Regions from separate parts of the Pantoea folii genome, predicted to be linked through region 3. Evidence: predicted binding sites of a transcription regulator. Region 3 holds the regulator's gene; each other region holds the start of a gene.
The links. Region 3 encodes PhoB, which activates phosphate uptake and scavenging genes when phosphate is short. Its sites were predicted from a motif close to CTGTCATAAAACTGNCNNAT; they were not measured.
Positions count from the first base shown of each region.

Region 1 (5,541 bases), on a different contig from region 3:
CGAACCTGAATTTTACCGGCAGAAGTCGTTGCCATACTCATTGCTCATCTCTCATGTGCAGCGCCGCCGAAGCCGCGCCGGGAAATTAATGTTTGCCCTTGGCGAAAACCACTCGCGCGACAATGTTCAGCAGCAGCACGCACAGGGTAATGATCAACACACCCGCCCATGCCAGGCTTTGCCACTCGGCAAATGGGCTCATGGCGAATTTGAAAATCGTCACCGGCAGGTTGGCGATCGGCTGCATCATGTCGGTACTCCAGAACTGGTTCGACAGCGCAGTAAACAGCAGCGGTGCAGTTTCGCCCGCGATACGTGCCACGGCCAGCAGGACACCGGTAATGATGCCGGAGACTGAAGCTTTCAGCGTAATGGCCGAAATCATCTTCCACTTCGGCGTACCCAGTGCATAAGCCGCTTCACGCATGCTGTCAGGTACCAGACGCAGCATGTTTTCAGAAGTACGGATCACGATAGGAATCTGCAACAGCGCCAAGGCAACCACGCCCGCCCAGCCCGAGAAGTGCTGCATCTGCGCGACCACAATGGTGTAGACAAACAGACCGACCACAATGGAGGGGGCAGAAAGCAGGATGTCGTTGATGAAACGAATCACTTCTGCCAGCCAGTGCTTACGACCATACTCGGCAAGATAGATACCAGCCATGATACCCAGCGGTGTACCAATCACCGTTGACCACAGAATAAGTAACCCACTGCCCGCCAGGGCGTTGGCTAAACCACCGCCTGCGGTGTTCGGTGGCGGGGTTGATTCAGTGAACAGTGACCAGCTCAGACCATCAATGCCTTTGGTGACGGTAGTGAACAGAATCCACACCAGCCAGAACAGGCCAAAGGCCATGGTCAGCATCGACAGCGTCAGTGCCACTTTATTTTTAGCGCTGCGACGTGCCTGCATTTTACGGCGCGAGGCTTCCAGCTCAGCACGAGCATGCATTTCGATAGCGGTCATGAACGGGCTCCTTCACTCTTCGCCAGGCGCAGGATCATCAGTTTGGAGATGGCCAGTACGATAAAGGTAATCACGAACAGAATCAGACCCAGTTCCATCAATGCCGCCACATGCACACCGGATTCAGCTTCAGCGAATTCGTTCGCCAGCGCGGAGGTGATACTGTTGCCCGGCATAAACAGCGAGGCGCTGTCGAGCTGGTAGGTGTTACCGATGATGAAGGTCACCGCCATGGTTTCACCCAGTGCACGACCCAGGCCCAGCATCACACCACCGATTACACCGTTTTTGGTGAACGGCAGCACGATACGCCAGATCACTTCCCACGTGGTGCAACCAATACCGTAGGCGGACTCTTTCATCATCACTGGCGTCTGCTCAAACACATCACGCATGACCGATGCAATGTACGGAATGATCATGATGGCGAGGATCACGCCAGCGGCCAGAATACCGATACCGAATGCCGGGCCTGAGAACAGGGCACCCACAATGGGAATGTTCGACATGATGTTGCCGACCGGTGTCTGGAAGTACTCAGCGAACAGCGGGGCGAAGATAAACAGGCCCCACATGCCGTAAACGATACTCGGGATCGCTGCCAGCAACTCAATTGCGGTACCCAGCGGGCGACGCAACCAGTTAGGTGCCAGTTCCGTCAGGAATAGCGCAATGCCAAAGCTCACCGGCACAGCGATGATTAAGGCAATGATGGAGGTGACGAGGGTGCCGTAGATCGGTACCAGCGCACCAAATTGTTCGTTTGGCGCATCCCAGGTTTTGGTCCATAAGAAGGAAAAACCAAATTTTTGGATGCTTGGCCAGGAGGAGAAAATCAGGGAGACGATAATGCCACCCATCAACAACAACACGATAAGCGCGGAAAGTTTCACCAGCGCGCCGAAAATCATGTCACCTTGTTTACCTGGGGCTTTGAACGTCGGCTTAGTGGCAGCCATAAGTTTCTCGGTTCTCAGAGGAAGTTCAGGGCGGCATACCATGCCGCCCATCGGGTTGGTCAGTCAGGGGAGACTGACCGGGTCATTCGCTTACTTGTAAATCGCTTTGCCTGAGCTGTCTTTGATGTTCGCTTTCCAGGCAGTACGAATCTGGTTAGCGACGCTTTCTGGCAGCGCGGCGTAATCCAGTGAGGTTGCAGTTTTGCTGCCGCCTTTGTAAGCCCAGTCGAAGAACTTCAGCACTTCAGCACCTTTCTCAGCATTCGCCTGGTCTTTGTAGATCAGGATGAAAGTGGTTGAGGTGATCGGCCATGCATCGTTGCCTTTCTGGAAGGTCAGGTCTTGAGCGAAAGACTCGCTCCAGTTTGCGCCTTTGGCAGCGTTAGCAAAGCTGGCTTCGCTTGGTGCAACAGATTTACCGTCAGCATCAACCAGTTTGGTGTAGGTCAGGTTGTTCTGCTTAGCGTACGCATATTCAACGTAGCCGATTGAACCCGGCAGACGCTGTACGAAGGCTGCGACACCGTCGTTACCTTTACCACCCAGACCGGTTGGCCAGTTAACGGTGTTGCCTTTACCAATTTTGCTGTTCCAGTCTGCGTTGACTTTAGACAAGTAGCTGGTGAACACGAAAGAGGTACCTGAACCATCTGCGCGGCGAACCACGTTGATGTTGGTGTCTGGCAGTTTCACGCCTGGGTTCAGCTTAGTGATCGCCGGGTCGTTCCACTTTTTGATGTTGCCCAGGTAGATATCGCCAACGGTTTTTCCGTCCAGCGTCAGTTCACCTGATTTAACACCTGGGATGTTAACGGCCAGAACCACGCCACCGATAACGGTAGGGAACTGGAACAGACCATTTTTTTCCAAATCGGCATCCGCCATCGGCGCATCTGACGCACCGAAATCAACGGTTTTAGCGATGATCTGCTTAACGCCGCCTGAAGAACCAATACCCTGATAGTTGATTTTGCTACCGGTGGCTTGCTGGTATTCTGCTGCCCACTTGGCATAAACCGGTGCCGGGAATGTACCGCCAGCGCCAGTCAGGTCGGTGGCTGCAAAAGCAGATACCGCGCTTACTGCGAAGGTGGCGGCGAGGATTCGGGCTACGGATGTACGCATCAGTGTCATGTTCCCTCCAGGGGATTTAAAAAAAATCAGGCTCAATGCCATTTTAGTTGGAGTCAGTGATTGCTGCTGGAGGGAAAATAGGACAGTTTGATGACAGTGAAATGTACGAAATATGACAGTTATATGACACCGTTTAAAAAGCAAGCGGACCCGTTGCAGGCCCGCCCTTTTTATAGATTATTCAACAGTAACCGATTTTGCCAGGTTACGGGGCTGGTCAACGTCGGTGCCTTTAATCAGCGCAACATGATACGAAAGCAGCTGCAACGGCACGGTATAGAAGATCGGTGCTATCACCTCTTCGACGTGTGGCAGTGAGATAATTTTCATGCCTTCGCTGTCGGTGAAACCCGCATCCTGATCGGCAAATACATATAGCAAACCGCCGCGCGCACGCACCTCTTCAATATTCGATTTCAGCTTCTCCAGTAGCTCGTTATTCGGCGCAACGACGATCACCGGCATATCGGCATCAATTAGCGCCAGCGGGCCGTGCTTGAGCTCTCCGGCGGCGTAGGCTTCTGCGTGAATATAGGAGATCTCTTTCAGCTTCAGCGCGCCTTCCATCGCGATCGGATACTGATCGCCACGGCCCAGGAACAAGGCATGATGCTTGTCAGAGAAACCTTCAGCCAGGCTTTCAATCACTTTATCCTGCGCCAACATCTGCTCAATGCGGCTTGGCAATGCCTGCAGCGCATGCACAATTTCGTGCTCGGTTTCTGGCTTCATGCCATGCAGACGACCCAGTTTTGCCACCAGCATCAGCAACACCGCCAACTGCGTGGTGAAGGCTTTCGTTGAGGCCACACCAATTTCGGTGCCGGCTTTGGTCATCAGCGCCAGATCGGATTCACGCACCAGCGAAGAGCCGGCAACGTTACAGATGGCCAGCGAACCGAGATAACCCAGCTCTTTAGACAAGCGAAGCGCGGCCAGCGTATCGGCGGTTTCACCCGATTGCGACAAGGTGATCAGCAGACTGTTTTTACGCACAGCGGATTTGCGATAGCGGAATTCGGAGGCGATTTCCACATCGCAAGGAATGTTGGCCAGCGACTCAAACCAGTAGCGCGACACCATCCCGGAGTTATACGAGGTACCGCAGGCGATAATCTGGATGTGCTCAACCTTGCTCAGCAAGGCTTCGGCATTGGCACCCAGTTCGCTGAGATCGATCTGCCCATGATTAAAACGACCAGTGATGGTGTTTTTAATCGCGTTCGGCTGCTCATAGATCTCTTTCTGCATGTAGTGACGATAGGCACCTTTATCACCAGCATCGTACTGCGCCGTGGATTCGATTTCCGCGCGTTTGGCTGGCTTGCCATCACGATCGATGATGGTGACTTCACGGCGCGTAATCTCGGCGATATCACCCTCTTCCAGGTACATAAAGCGGCGGGTCACCGGCAGCAGCGCCAGTTGGTCAGAAGCAATGAAGTTTTCACCCACGCCACGGCCAATCACCAGCGGGCTACCTGAACGCGCAGCCACCAGCACGGATGGATCGCGGCTGTCCATGATCACCATGCCATAAGCTCCGCGCAGTTGCGGGATCACGCGCAGTACCACTTCACGCAATGTGCCGCCCTGCTTCTGCTCCCAGTGCACCAGATGCGCCACCACTTCGGTGTCCGTTTCTGAGGCAAACTGGTAACCGCGTTCGATCATCTGCGCACGCAATGGCTCATGGTTCTCAATGATGCCGTTATGCACAATGATAATGTGCTCAGAGACATGCGGATGCGCATTGGCTTCTGATGGCTCACCGTGGGTTGCCCAACGCGTATGAGCAATACCAGTGCCACCAATCAGTGGCTGCTGCTCTGCGGCTTCAGCCAGATTAGCCACTTTACCAAGACGACGCAGACGCGTCATATGTCCCTGGCGATCGACAACGGCCAGACCCGCAGAGTCATAACCGCGATACTCAAGACGACGCAGACCTTCCAGCAGAATTTCTGCGATGTCACGCTGCGCTACTGCACCAACAATTCCACACATAATAGTTTCCTGACTTCATGGCTTTCGGCCATTACGTTGTCTTCTGACCTGATTATTCCCCGAGCCTTGTAGAGAGTGGGGGATCTACCCTTCATACATCAAATTTCAGGTGCGTTGGCTACGCGCATTCACCTCAGTCACTGACTTCAGTCAGCTCCTGAGGACTCGCGCTTGCCGCCTTTCAGAAACTCGAATGATTTCGGGTAGTTTTTTTCACGGGTCGATCTTTGCCGACCCTTAAAATTTATTTTTTCTTAACCGGACGCTGCCAGCCAGACTTCTGATTCTGTTCTTTGCGGTTGTAGACCAAATCGGCGGCGGTGACATCGTTCATTACCGTGGTACCTGCAGCGATGGTCGCGCCAGCCGCGACGGTGACCGGAGCCACCAACTGGGTATCGGAGCCGACAAACACGTTGTCGCCGATAATGGTTTTCGATTTATTCGCGCCATCGTAGTTACAGGTAA
Region 1 covers NZ_JBWXON010000007.1:190,812-196,352, forward strand. Annotated here, with positions in the region: gene pstB (phosphate ABC transporter ATP-binding protein PstB) at 1-41, opposite strand, end outside; gene pstA (phosphate ABC transporter permease PstA) at 86-973, opposite strand; gene pstC (phosphate ABC transporter permease PstC) at 970-1,932, opposite strand; gene pstS (phosphate ABC transporter substrate-binding protein PstS) at 2,023-3,066, opposite strand; gene glmS (glutamine--fructose-6-phosphate transaminase (isomerizing)) at 3,244-5,073, opposite strand; gene glmU (bifunctional UDP-N-acetylglucosamine diphosphorylase/glucosamine-1-phosphate N-acetyltransferase GlmU) at 5,318-5,541, opposite strand, start outside.
Region 1: pstS (phosphate ABC transporter substrate-binding protein PstS) is a predicted target of PhoB. The motif match lies at 3,177-3,196, and genes of this name have one in related genera.

Region 2 (5,541 bases), on a different contig from region 3:
ACCGCACGTGATGCCGTACCGCTTGGCTACTCGGTCATTATCCCGGAAGATGCCACCGCCACGCGCGATCTGGCGACCTGGGATAACAAAGTGGTCGATCACAAGGTGCTGCAGCAGAGCGCACTGGCAGGCGTTGCCGATGTGTTTGCCGAGATCAAAACCACTGACGCGGTATTAGCGCTGCCGTTGCATTAATCACTGCACCGCTTTACCCGGTAATAACTTTTCCGACATCACCTTGCGGCAGGACAGACTTTCCTGCCGCGCCTGCTGCTGCTGCTCCGCTGATAAATCCTGCCACACGCTTTGCAGATGTTCTGCCAGACCTGACTGGAAATGAATTTTCTGCAGCGCATAATCCGAGTTGCTGCCTTCAATAATCTGTTGCATCGCCTGGGGTGAGTTGTCGCGCCCATCATGGGTCAAGGTGCAGAACATGGCGATGTAATAGCTTTTGTCTTCATCGCTATAGTGCGGCATCAGCCACCAGACAGCCGCGCTGATGACGATAAGCACGGGCAGAAGGAATTTGAGTTTGAACATGGAATCATGGGCCTGTTGGAAAAAACGCGGCGATCTTAACAGATTCATCGGTTAACAGCCCTTAAACACCCACGGCAACGGCACGGCAAGTGAACGCCGCCTGCGTATTCTCTTAAAGTAACGTTTTCAGAGTTTATTTATTGAGCAGTTCAGCGCTGTTTGTTAATTTTGAGCCACTTTTCGCGCCAATCGCGCTTCATCGTGCCCGCTGTCACAGGGCCAGTTTTTCGCCCTAAAGCGGCAGAAGCTGGGAGAGCGGCCGACAGGGTTACAGGAATGATCATGTCCAACCATAAGCTTAAAATGCATTTGATTTCGCTGGCGTTGCTGGCGGAAAAAAAGCTGACCACACGCAAACGCCTTCCCGCCTATCACGCCGCAGCCGAACAGGATATTAACCTGCAGGGTCGTGCTAATCCGCCTGCGCCCATTCCGCGTCAGGTTTGGATGTACTGGGAAAGTGAAAAGCTCCCGGCTGAAGTCCAGATTTTTGTCGATAAGATTGCCCGTGAAAACCCTGGCTATGCGTTGACGGTAATCAACAATCTCAATCTGCATGACTATTTACCAGACCTGAAGTTTGTCCACGCGGGGATGCGGGCTTCGCACAAAAGCGATGTGATTCGCCTGGAGCTGCTGCATCGTTATGGCGGAATCTGGATGGATGCCACCATTATCCTCAATCGCAGCCTCGATGAGCTGTTAGCGGTGAATGCGGATGAGCGTTATGACCTGGTGGCTTTTTATCGCGAGGAATCCACCCGCGACCGCGCTTATCCGGTTATGGAATCCTGGTTTCTCGCCGCGCCGAAAAACAATGCCTTTATCGGCCGCTGGCTGCACTGCTTCCGTCCGATTGTGGAGTTAGGCTCTGAAGCCTTCTTCCAGCAATTATTGGCGCTGCCGAACTACGACACAATTCTGCAGGGCATCAAGACGCCGGATTATCTGGTGGTTTATATCGCTCAGCAGCAGGCGCTGCGGGAAGAGAATCACTACAACTTCTACTTACGCAAAGCGGAAGCCGGTGCGTTATTGTATCAAACGCTGAGCGGCTGGCGTCCGGTGAAGCTGAGCCGCATGCTGATGGTGGACGCTTTACCGGAGGTGTTGCCACCGGTGTATAAGCTCACCAGCTTTGACCGCAAATATATCGCGACGCATATGAAGTATGGCGTGGTCAACAGCGATAGCCTGCTGGGGCAAGTATTGCTGCACGACCAGCCGAAAAACCTGACACCTGCAGTGACGCCGTTCCGCAGAGCCAGGCATTAGCGCTGCAACCTCAGCATAAAGCTGAACCTCGTACACTGGCGTCGCCTTTGATGGCGACGTGATAACTCACAGCGCCTGCGCACACGCCCAGGCTGAACTCCACGCCCACTGGAAGTTGTATCCGCCGAGCCAGCCGGTGACATCCACCACTTCACCAATAAAGTACAAACCGGGCACATCGCGCGCTTCCATGGTTTTGGAGGAGAGTTGCGTGGTATCGACGCCGCCCATCGTCACTTCGGCAGTGCGATAACCTTCGGTGCCATTAGGCTGCACGCGCCACTGATGCAAGGTGGTGACCAACTCCGCCTGCTGCTTGCTGTTGAGCTGCTTCAGCGTCACATCCGGGATCTGCTTCAGCTCCTGCAACACTTCCACCAGACGCTTCGGCAGGATTTTCGCCAGACTGTTTTTCAGGCTGAGGTTCGGATGCGCCTCGCGTTGCACGTTGATGAAATCATCGAGCGAAGTTTCCGGCGACAGGTTGATGGTGACAAACTCACCCGGCTGCCAATAGCTGGAGATTTGCAGAACTGCCGGGCCCGACAAGCCGCGATGAGTAAACAGCATCGCTTCTTTAAACAGCGTGCCATCCTGCGCGGTGATGGTGGTGGGCAATGACACACCCGATAAGGTATGCAGCTGCTCAAGCAGTGGCTTATGCAGCGTAAACGGCACCAGGGCTGCGCGCGTCGGGAACACTTTCAAACCAAACTGCTCGGCCACTTTATACCCGAATGGTGTCGCGCCCAGACCCGGCATCGATAAGCCACCGCTGGCGATCACCAATTTCTCAGCCTGCACCTCGGAGCCATTCAGTTGCAGCCTGTAGCCGTTTTCATCGCGCGTCACGCTCAGCACTTCACTGCGCAAGCGCAAAGTAACCTGCCCGTCTTCGCACTCTTTTAACAGCAAATCCACGATCTGCTGCGCCGAATCATCGCAGAACAACTGGCCGAGGGTTTTCTCGTGATACGCAATCTTGTGGCGATTCACCAGATCGATGAAGTCCCACTGGGTGTAACGCGCCAATGCCGACTTACTGAAATGCGGGTTGTGCGAGAGATAGGCGGCCGGTTCGGTGTACATATTGGTGAAGTTACAGCGGCCACCACCCGACATCAGGATTTTACGTCCCGCCTTTTTGCCGTTATCCAGCAACAGCACACGACGACCCAACTGCCCTGCCTGCGCCGCACAGAACATGCCGGCAGCGCCTGCACCTATTACGATAACGTCAAACTTGTCCACAGTGCTTAATCCACATAATTGAAAGGCGGTGATTGTAGAGATCTGCGGCATTTCGCGCCAGCGTCAAAAAAATGCCGTAAATGTGTCATATTGTAACTCGCTTATTTTTCAGTCTTTTTACCTTGTCTGATGGGGTTTGTGGCAATTTTAAGACAAAAAAGGACTATATTTTCCTTTCACATCATGCGGGTTGTCGCCGATAATGCGCCGCGTTCATGTCCTCCAAAAAATGGCGTAACGTTTATGCTACATCTGTTCGCTGGTCTTGACCTCAGTACCGGCCTGTTTTTGGTTATCGCTCTGCTGTTCGTATTGTTCTATGAGGCAATCAACGGTTTCCACGACACTGCTAACGCAGTCGCTACCGTCATCTATACCCGCGCGATGCGGGCGCAATTGGCGGTTGTGATGGCGGGTGTTTTCAACTTCTTAGGCGTTTTGCTGGGCGGCTTGAGCGTGGCTTATGCCATCGTGCATATGCTGCCAACTGATTTACTGCTGAATGTGGGTTCCGCTCACGGCCTGGCCATGGTGTTCTCCATGCTGCTGGCGGCGATTATCTGGAACTTAGGTACCTGGTATCTGGGTTTGCCTGCGTCCAGTTCTCACACCCTGATTGGCGCCATTATCGGTATTGGTCTCACCAATGCGCTGATGACCGGCACCTCGGTGGTTGATGCCCTCAACCTGCCGAAAGTCATTAATATCTTCCTGTCACTGATCCTGTCGCCGATTGTCGGCCTGGTGATTGCGGGCTCGCTGATTTTCATCCTGCGTCGTTACTGGAGCGGAACCCCTAAACGTTCGCGCATCCACATGACGCCCGCTGACCGTGAAAAGATCGATGGCAAGAAGAAGCCACCGTTCTGGACGCGTATTGCCTTGATCGTTTCGGCGATTGGCGTGAGCTACTCCCACGGTGCGAACGATGGTCAGAAAGGCATTGGCCTGATTATGTTAGTGCTAATCGGTGTTGCGCCTGCGGGTTTCGTGGTCAACATGAATGCCTCAGGTTATGACATCACCCGTACTCGCGATGCGGTCAATCATCTGGAACAGTATTATCAGCAGCACAGCGATTCACTCACCCATATCGTCCAGATGGCGCCGCCTGCGGTGCCAACGCCGGAAGAGTCTGTGGGCGGGCCGCATGAGTTCCATTGCGACAGCAGTCGTGCGCTGCAGGCTATCAATCGTGCACAAGTGTTGCTGACCAATCTGAACAGCTATGACCAACTGACGGTGGATCAGCGCAGCCAGATGCGTCGCCTGTTGATGTGCGTCTCGGACACGGCCGATAAAGCCGCGAAACTGCCAGAGACCACTCCGGACGATAAGCGCTTCCTCAATAAGCTGAAGGGCGATCTGCTGGGCACCGTGGAATACGCACCAATCTGGATCATCATGGCGGTGGCATTAGCGCTGGGCATCGGCACCATGATTGGCTGGCGTCGTGTGGCAACCACCATCGGTGAGAAAATCGGTAAGAAAGGCATGACCTACGCGCAGGGCATGTCAGCACAGGTGACCGCTGCGGTGTCGATTGGGGTTGCCAGTTATACCGGTATGCCGGTTTCCACCACGCATATCCTGTCATCGTCCGTTGCCGGTACCATGCTGGTGGATGGCGGTGGCTTGCAGAGCCGCACCATTAAAAATATCGCCATGGCGTGGGTGTTTACCCTGCCGGTGTGTATTGTGCTGTCAGGTTCGCTCTACTGGATCGCGCTGAAAATTATCTAAGCTGCTATCAGCAAACAAGAGGGCGACGGTTCAACACTGGTCGCCCTTTTTTATTGCCGCTGTTTAGTGCCAGATCGCCAGACCAATCAGGCTCACCACCACCAAAAAACAGAGCCCGCTGGTCAGGACAAACTGCCTGCGTACGCGCTCGCAGCGGCGAATAAATTCGTCGTCGTGATGATCGCGATAGCGTTTATCCCAGATATAACGCACCAGTCGCACCTGCTTGCTCGGCTGACCATGAGACGTGAAGAAACCTGCCCCATCCACATATTGATACAGCAGCGGATCGCAACCGCGCAGCACAGCCAATAGCGAGCGCAAAGAAGAGAAGTAGCGCGCCATATTCACCAGACAAACCACACACAGAGCCCAAAAAAGCGCGATAGTGCTGATCATGTTCCCCTCCCAGCTGGAGCCGCAATGACGTCGAAGGCAGCGGGGAAATGCTGTAGACGCCCCACGGGAAATTAACCAGCCACAGATGAATCGAATTGCATTGTTGTTATGCGAACCCGAGCGCGTTACCCAGACGGCAGTGGCACTCATTTTCAGTGTAGGAGATCTGTTCAATTTTTTTCCAGCGATGATTTTCGTTCACCGCGAGTGAAAATTGCGATAGCGCTTGATCTTCCTCACAAGCGAGCCGTGGATTGCAGCATTTGTTAACAACTCTGGCTATACTCAGGTCATAACAACAGAACGCCTGCAGGGCATAAATTGTGGTTG
Region 2 covers NZ_JBWXON010000019.1:94,633-100,173, reverse strand. Annotated here, with positions in the region: gene AC1MDE_RS20340 (cysteine hydrolase family protein) at 1-195, shown strand, start outside; gene AC1MDE_RS20335 (hypothetical protein) at 196-543, opposite strand; gene AC1MDE_RS20330 (glycosyltransferase family 32 protein) at 826-1,818, shown strand; gene AC1MDE_RS20325 (BaiN/RdsA family NAD(P)/FAD-dependent oxidoreductase) at 1,885-3,069, opposite strand; gene pitA (inorganic phosphate transporter PitA) at 3,313-4,812, shown strand; gene uspB (universal stress protein UspB) at 4,876-5,211, opposite strand.
Region 2: pitA (inorganic phosphate transporter PitA) is a predicted target of PhoB. The motif match lies at 3,206-3,225, and genes of this name have one in related genera.

Region 3 (5,541 bases):
TGGCCAAGGGCAATGTAATCCGCGGCGGGAAACGCCTGCGCCGGGAAGGCATCCAGCGTGCCGATATAGATATCGCGCACCGAGTCGCTTTTCGTCACGCCAACGGTGGTGAGATGACCGGTGGCAATGATGGGAAGTGCGCGATTTGCCCGCTCGGCCAGCGCTGCGGCATAACACTGCTGATAATGCTGCTCAATCGCTTCCAGCAGTGAGATCTGCTTCTCGCGCCCGGATTGCCCCGCCTGGCTGCGCAAAATATCGCGCGAACGTAAATAGGGAATCGCGCACAGCAGTGCGCCCGGCGTGCCATCGCGTTGATGCAGCGTCAGCACCTGCTGTTCGCCCTCTGGTGTGGCGCTGGTGATCACTCGCGTATTTAAACAGGCGAGTAACTCGCGTGATTCATTCAGGGTCGCGACGGAATCATGGTTGCCCGCCAGCACAATCAGTTCACAGTGCGTCGGCTGTAGCGCCACCACGAAGCGGTTAAACATTTCACGCGCATAGCTCGGTGGCGAACCGGTATCAAACAGGTCTCCCGCGATGATTAAAGCATCCACCTGATGCTGGGTAATCTGTGCCAGCAGCCAGTCCAGGAAGGCCTGATGCTCGGCCGCCCGGCTTTTGCTGTAAAAGAACTGACCGAGATGCCAATCCGCGGTGTGAATGATGCGCATGAATACTCCCTGCTTCGTTAAGCGAAGGCGAATTATAACCTCTTCAGATCGCAAAGAAAAAAAAGCGATAATCGTTGTCACATTTCTGTTTTATCACTATCTATCATAGGGAGGGTTTTTCATAAAAGTGTCATAAAACTGACGCATAATGGCGCCGCAAATCCCAGTGACCTATTGTCACAAAAGCAGGAGTTATAATGGCTAAGCGCATTTTGGTTGTGGAAGACGAAGCTCCCATCCGTGAAATGTTATGTTTCGTGCTGGAACAGAATGATTACCAGCCTATTGAGGCAGAAGACTATGACAGCGCGATTGGTAAGCTAATCGAACCCTGGCCTGATTTAATTCTGCTGGATTGGATGTTGCCTGGCGGCAGCGGTATTCAGTTTATTAAACATTTGAAACGTGAAGCCATGACGCGCGACATCCCGGTGATGATGCTGACGGCGCGCGGTGAAGAAGAAGATCGCGTGCGCGGTCTGGAAGTGGGCGCGGATGACTACATCACCAAGCCTTTCTCACCGAAAGAGCTGATGGCACGTATTAAAGCGGTGATGCGCCGTATTTCACCGATGGCGGTGGAAGAGGTGATTGAGATGCAGGGCCTGAGCCTCGATCCGTCCTCACATCGCGTGATGTCGGAAAGTACCCCGCTGGAAATGGGACCGACCGAATATAAATTGCTGCACTTCTTTATGACGCACCCGGAGCGTGTTTACAGCCGCGAACAGCTGCTGAACCATGTATGGGGCACCAACGTCTACGTGGAAGATCGTACCGTTGATGTGCATATCCGTCGTTTACGTAAAGCACTGGAAGTATCTGGCCACGATCGCATGGTTCAAACCGTACGCGGAACAGGGTATCGTTTCTCTGCCCGCTACTAAACGGAGTCTTTTACCGTGCTGGAACGACTCTCCTGGAAGAGACTATTGACTGAGCTGGCGCTGGTCTGTTTGCCCGCGCTGGTGCTTGGTCTGTTGTTCGGTTATCTGCCCTGGCTACTGCTGATCGCGGTGTCGGGTGTGATGTTTTGGCACTTTAGATATCTGATGCGTCTGTCGCACTGGCTGTGGGTCGATCGTTCCATGACGCCGCCCGCCGGACGCGGTAGCTGGGAACCCTTGTTCTACGGCCTCTACCAGATGCAACTGCGTAACCGTCGTCGTCGTCGCGAGCTGGGTAACCTGATTAAGCGCTTTCGTAGCGGCGCGGAATCCCTGCCGGATGCAGTGATCCTGACCACCGAAGAGGGCACCATTTTCTGGTGCAACGGGCTGGCACAACAGCATCTCGGGCTGCGCTGGCCGGAAGATAATGGCCAGAACATCCTCAACTTGCTGCGCTATCCTGAGTTTTCCCGCTATATTCGCCAACGCGATTTTGACAAGCCGCTGACGCTGGTGCTGAACAATCAACATCATATGGAATTCCGTGTGATGCCCTATAGCGAAGGGCAGTGGTTGATGGTGGCGCGCGATGTCACCCAAATGCACCAGCTGGAAGGGGCGCGGCGCAACTTCTTTGCCAACGTCAGTCATGAACTGCGTACGCCGTTAACGGTGCTGCAGGGCTATCTGGAGATGATGGACGATGCGACGATGAACGAGCGCACGCGCGGCAAGGCGTTGCACACCATGCAGGAGCAAACGCGTCGCATGGATAGCCTGGTGAAACAGCTGCTGACTTTGTCGCGTATCGAGGCCGCACCGGCTATCGATCTCAAAGAGACGGTGGATGTGCCAGGCATGCTGCAACTGCTGCAGCGCGAGGCGGAAACGCTCAGCCAGGGCCGACACAGCATTCATTTCCGCACCGATCCGCACCTCAAAGTCTTCGGTAATGATGAACAGCTGCGCAGCGCCATTTCCAATCTGGTGTACAACGCGGTGAATCACACGCCGGAAGGGACGCGCCTCGATATTAGCTGGCTGCGTAACAAAGAGGGCGCGGAGTTCAAAGTGTGCGATAACGGACCGGGGATCAGCGAGGAGCATTTGCCGCGCCTCACCGAGCGTTTCTATCGGGTGGATAAAGCCCGATCGCGCGCCACCGGGGGCAGTGGCTTAGGGTTGGCGATCGTTAAGCATGCATTGAGCCACCATAATGCACGGCTGGAAATCACCAGTATTCCGCATCAGGAAACCTGTTTTAGTTTCGTGCTGCCGCCACGCTTGATTGTGGCGAAGAGCGTGCACAGTAAGGTCAGTTAAGCACGATGAAGTGGCGCAATTGATTGCGTGATGAATCGCGGCGCGACAGAATGTGCAGTTCAATGTTCCTGACCTGATTTGCGGAAGACCTGATGAGATCGCTGTTGCTGTTCACGTTGCTGCTGTGCTCTACGCTGGCACAAAGCCAACAAACCATGCTCACCGGCAATTTGAGCAGCGTCGGTTCCGACACCCTCGGCTATCTGATGACCTTATGGGGCGAGGATTTCAGCCGCCAGTCACCGGGCGTTAACGTTCAGGTACAGGCGGCTGGATCCTCAACCGCACCCACCGCGCTGGCGGCAGGCGCTGCCCAGCTCGGGGCGATGAGCCGCCCGATGCAAATTGATGAACGCCAACTGTTTACCACGCGCTACGGCTATCCCCCGCTGGCGGTGCCGGTGGCGATGGATGCGCTGGTGGTGGTGGTCAATCAGGACAACCCGCTAAAGCGTATCGATCAACCGCAACTCGATGCCCTTTTCTCTGTCACTCGTCTGTGTGGTGCGCACTTGGTGCCGCAGCACTGGGGCGATCTTGGCCTCAACCAGGGAGATTGGGCGCGACGCAGTATTCAGCGTTTTGGCCGTAATTCGGCATCAGGTACCTGGGGCTTCTTCAAACAGCAGGCGCTGTGTAAAGGGGATTTCCGCTCGGACGTCGCGGAGTTTCCCGGCTCGGCGGCGGTGGTGCAGGCCGTCGCGGCAACACCCAACAGCATTGGTTATGCCAGTTTTGGTTTTCACTTAAGCGGCGTGAAGATGGTGCCCATCGTCACTGCCAGCGGCGATAGCGTGATGCCGGACGCCGAAACCATTCGCAGCGGCCGCTATCCGTGGTCGCGTCCGCTCTATATTTACGTCAATAAAGCGCCGGGCAAACCGCTGCCGCCGCTGGTGAATGCGTTCCTGCATCAGGTGTTATCACCTGAAGGGCAGCGCCGGGTAACTGAAGCCGGGTATTTGCCACTTTCCGAAAGCCAGATGGCTCAGGCACGTGCCGCCATTGAGTAAAATGGAAGAACGAGCACCCGATCATGAATTTTATTCACGTCACCTGAATTTTCTTCCATTGCCCAATTTGTTTCAGCATGTCACTCTTTCTGGACATTTAGCCATCCAGATGGCTATAAATAACCGGGTGAAATTATACCCTGACGCAATTATGCGTTTAGCCAGGAGTGAACATGCCACAACAACAACCGTTCCGTGCCGATACCGTCGGCAGTTTTCTGCGCCCTGCGGCGATCAAGCAAGCGCGCGTGCAGTTTGCCAATGGCGAGATCACGGCTGAGCAGCTGCGTCAGGTAGAAGATAAAGAAATCCGCCACGTGGTCGAGCAGCAGCGCGCTAACGGCCTGCAAGTGGTCACCGACGGCGAGTTCCGTCGCGCCTGGTGGCACTTTGACTTCTTTGGCGATCTGCAAGGCGTTGAGCTATTTGAAGCGGAGCAGGGCATCCAGTTCAACGGCGTGCAAACCAAAGCGCACGGCGTGAAAGTCACCGGCAAGGTGGCCTTTAATCCACATCACCCGATGCTGGATCACTTCCGCTTCCTGAAAAGCATTGCGGGCGACGCCGTGGCGAAAATGACCATCCCAAGCCCAAGCGTGCTGCACTTCCGTGGTGGCCGTAAAGTGATCGATGCCACCGTCTATCCCGATCTGAAAGAGTACTTTGCTGACCTGGCGCAGACATACAAAGATGCGATCGCGGCTTTCTACGCGGCGGGCTGCCGTTTTCTGCAGCTGGATGACACTGTTTGGGCTTACCTGTGCTCTTCGGATCAGCAGCAGCAGATCCGTGAGCGCGGTGAAGATCCGCAGGAACTGGCGCGTATTTACGCTGAGGTGCTGAACAAAGCGCTGGAAGATAAACCGGCTGACCTGACCATTGGTCTGCATGTGTGCCGCGGCAACTTCCGCTCAACCTGGATTTCCGAAGGTGGCTATGAGCCGGTGGCCGAGATTCTGTTTGGTCAGGTGAATATTGATGCTTACTTCCTCGAATATGACAACGAGCGTTCCGGTGGTTTTGAGCCGCTGCGCTTTATCAAACCCGGCCATCAGCAAGTGGTATTGGGTCTGATCACGACTAAGAACGGTGAACTGGAAGATCCGGAGCAGGTGAAAGCGCGCCTGCAGGAAGCTTCTCAGTTTGTGAGCCTGAACCAGATTTGCCTCAGCCCACAGTGTGGCTTTGCTTCAACGGAAGAGGGCAACAGCCTGACGGAAGCGCAACAGTGGCAGAAGATTCGTCTGGTGGTCGATATCGCCAATCAGGTGTGGTGATGCTGTAAACTTGTGCAAACAGGCGCGTAAATCGCGCCTTTTGTGCATTTTAAAGCCCGGTTTTGCGAGGAGATCTCCCGTGATGCGGAAACTTTAAGCAAATCATCTGAGGTGTTTTCACGCTATTCCCCGCTGATACACTGCTTTGCGTCACTTTCTTGTTATATCCTTCTGGTTTTCCGATCTCGTATTGCCTTTCTTCGCTATAAACGTTTTAATTTGCGCCGTTGTCGATTTATCCCTCTGCGAACAGAAGAAAAGTAGATTAAATCACCTGCGCTTTAACGATTAGGCCCGCATAACGCTCTGAACTCATCAGATAAGCCTTTGTTTTTGTGCATGCAGAGGACAACACGCACTC
Region 3 covers NZ_JBWXON010000011.1:68,028-73,568, reverse strand. Annotated here, with positions in the region: gene sbcD (exonuclease subunit SbcD) at 1-677, opposite strand, end outside; gene phoB (phosphate response regulator transcription factor PhoB) at 875-1,564, shown strand; gene phoR (phosphate regulon sensor histidine kinase PhoR) at 1,580-2,890, shown strand; gene AC1MDE_RS14090 (PstS family phosphate ABC transporter substrate-binding protein) at 2,983-3,903, shown strand; gene AC1MDE_RS14085 (cobalamin-independent methionine synthase II family protein) at 4,077-5,180, shown strand.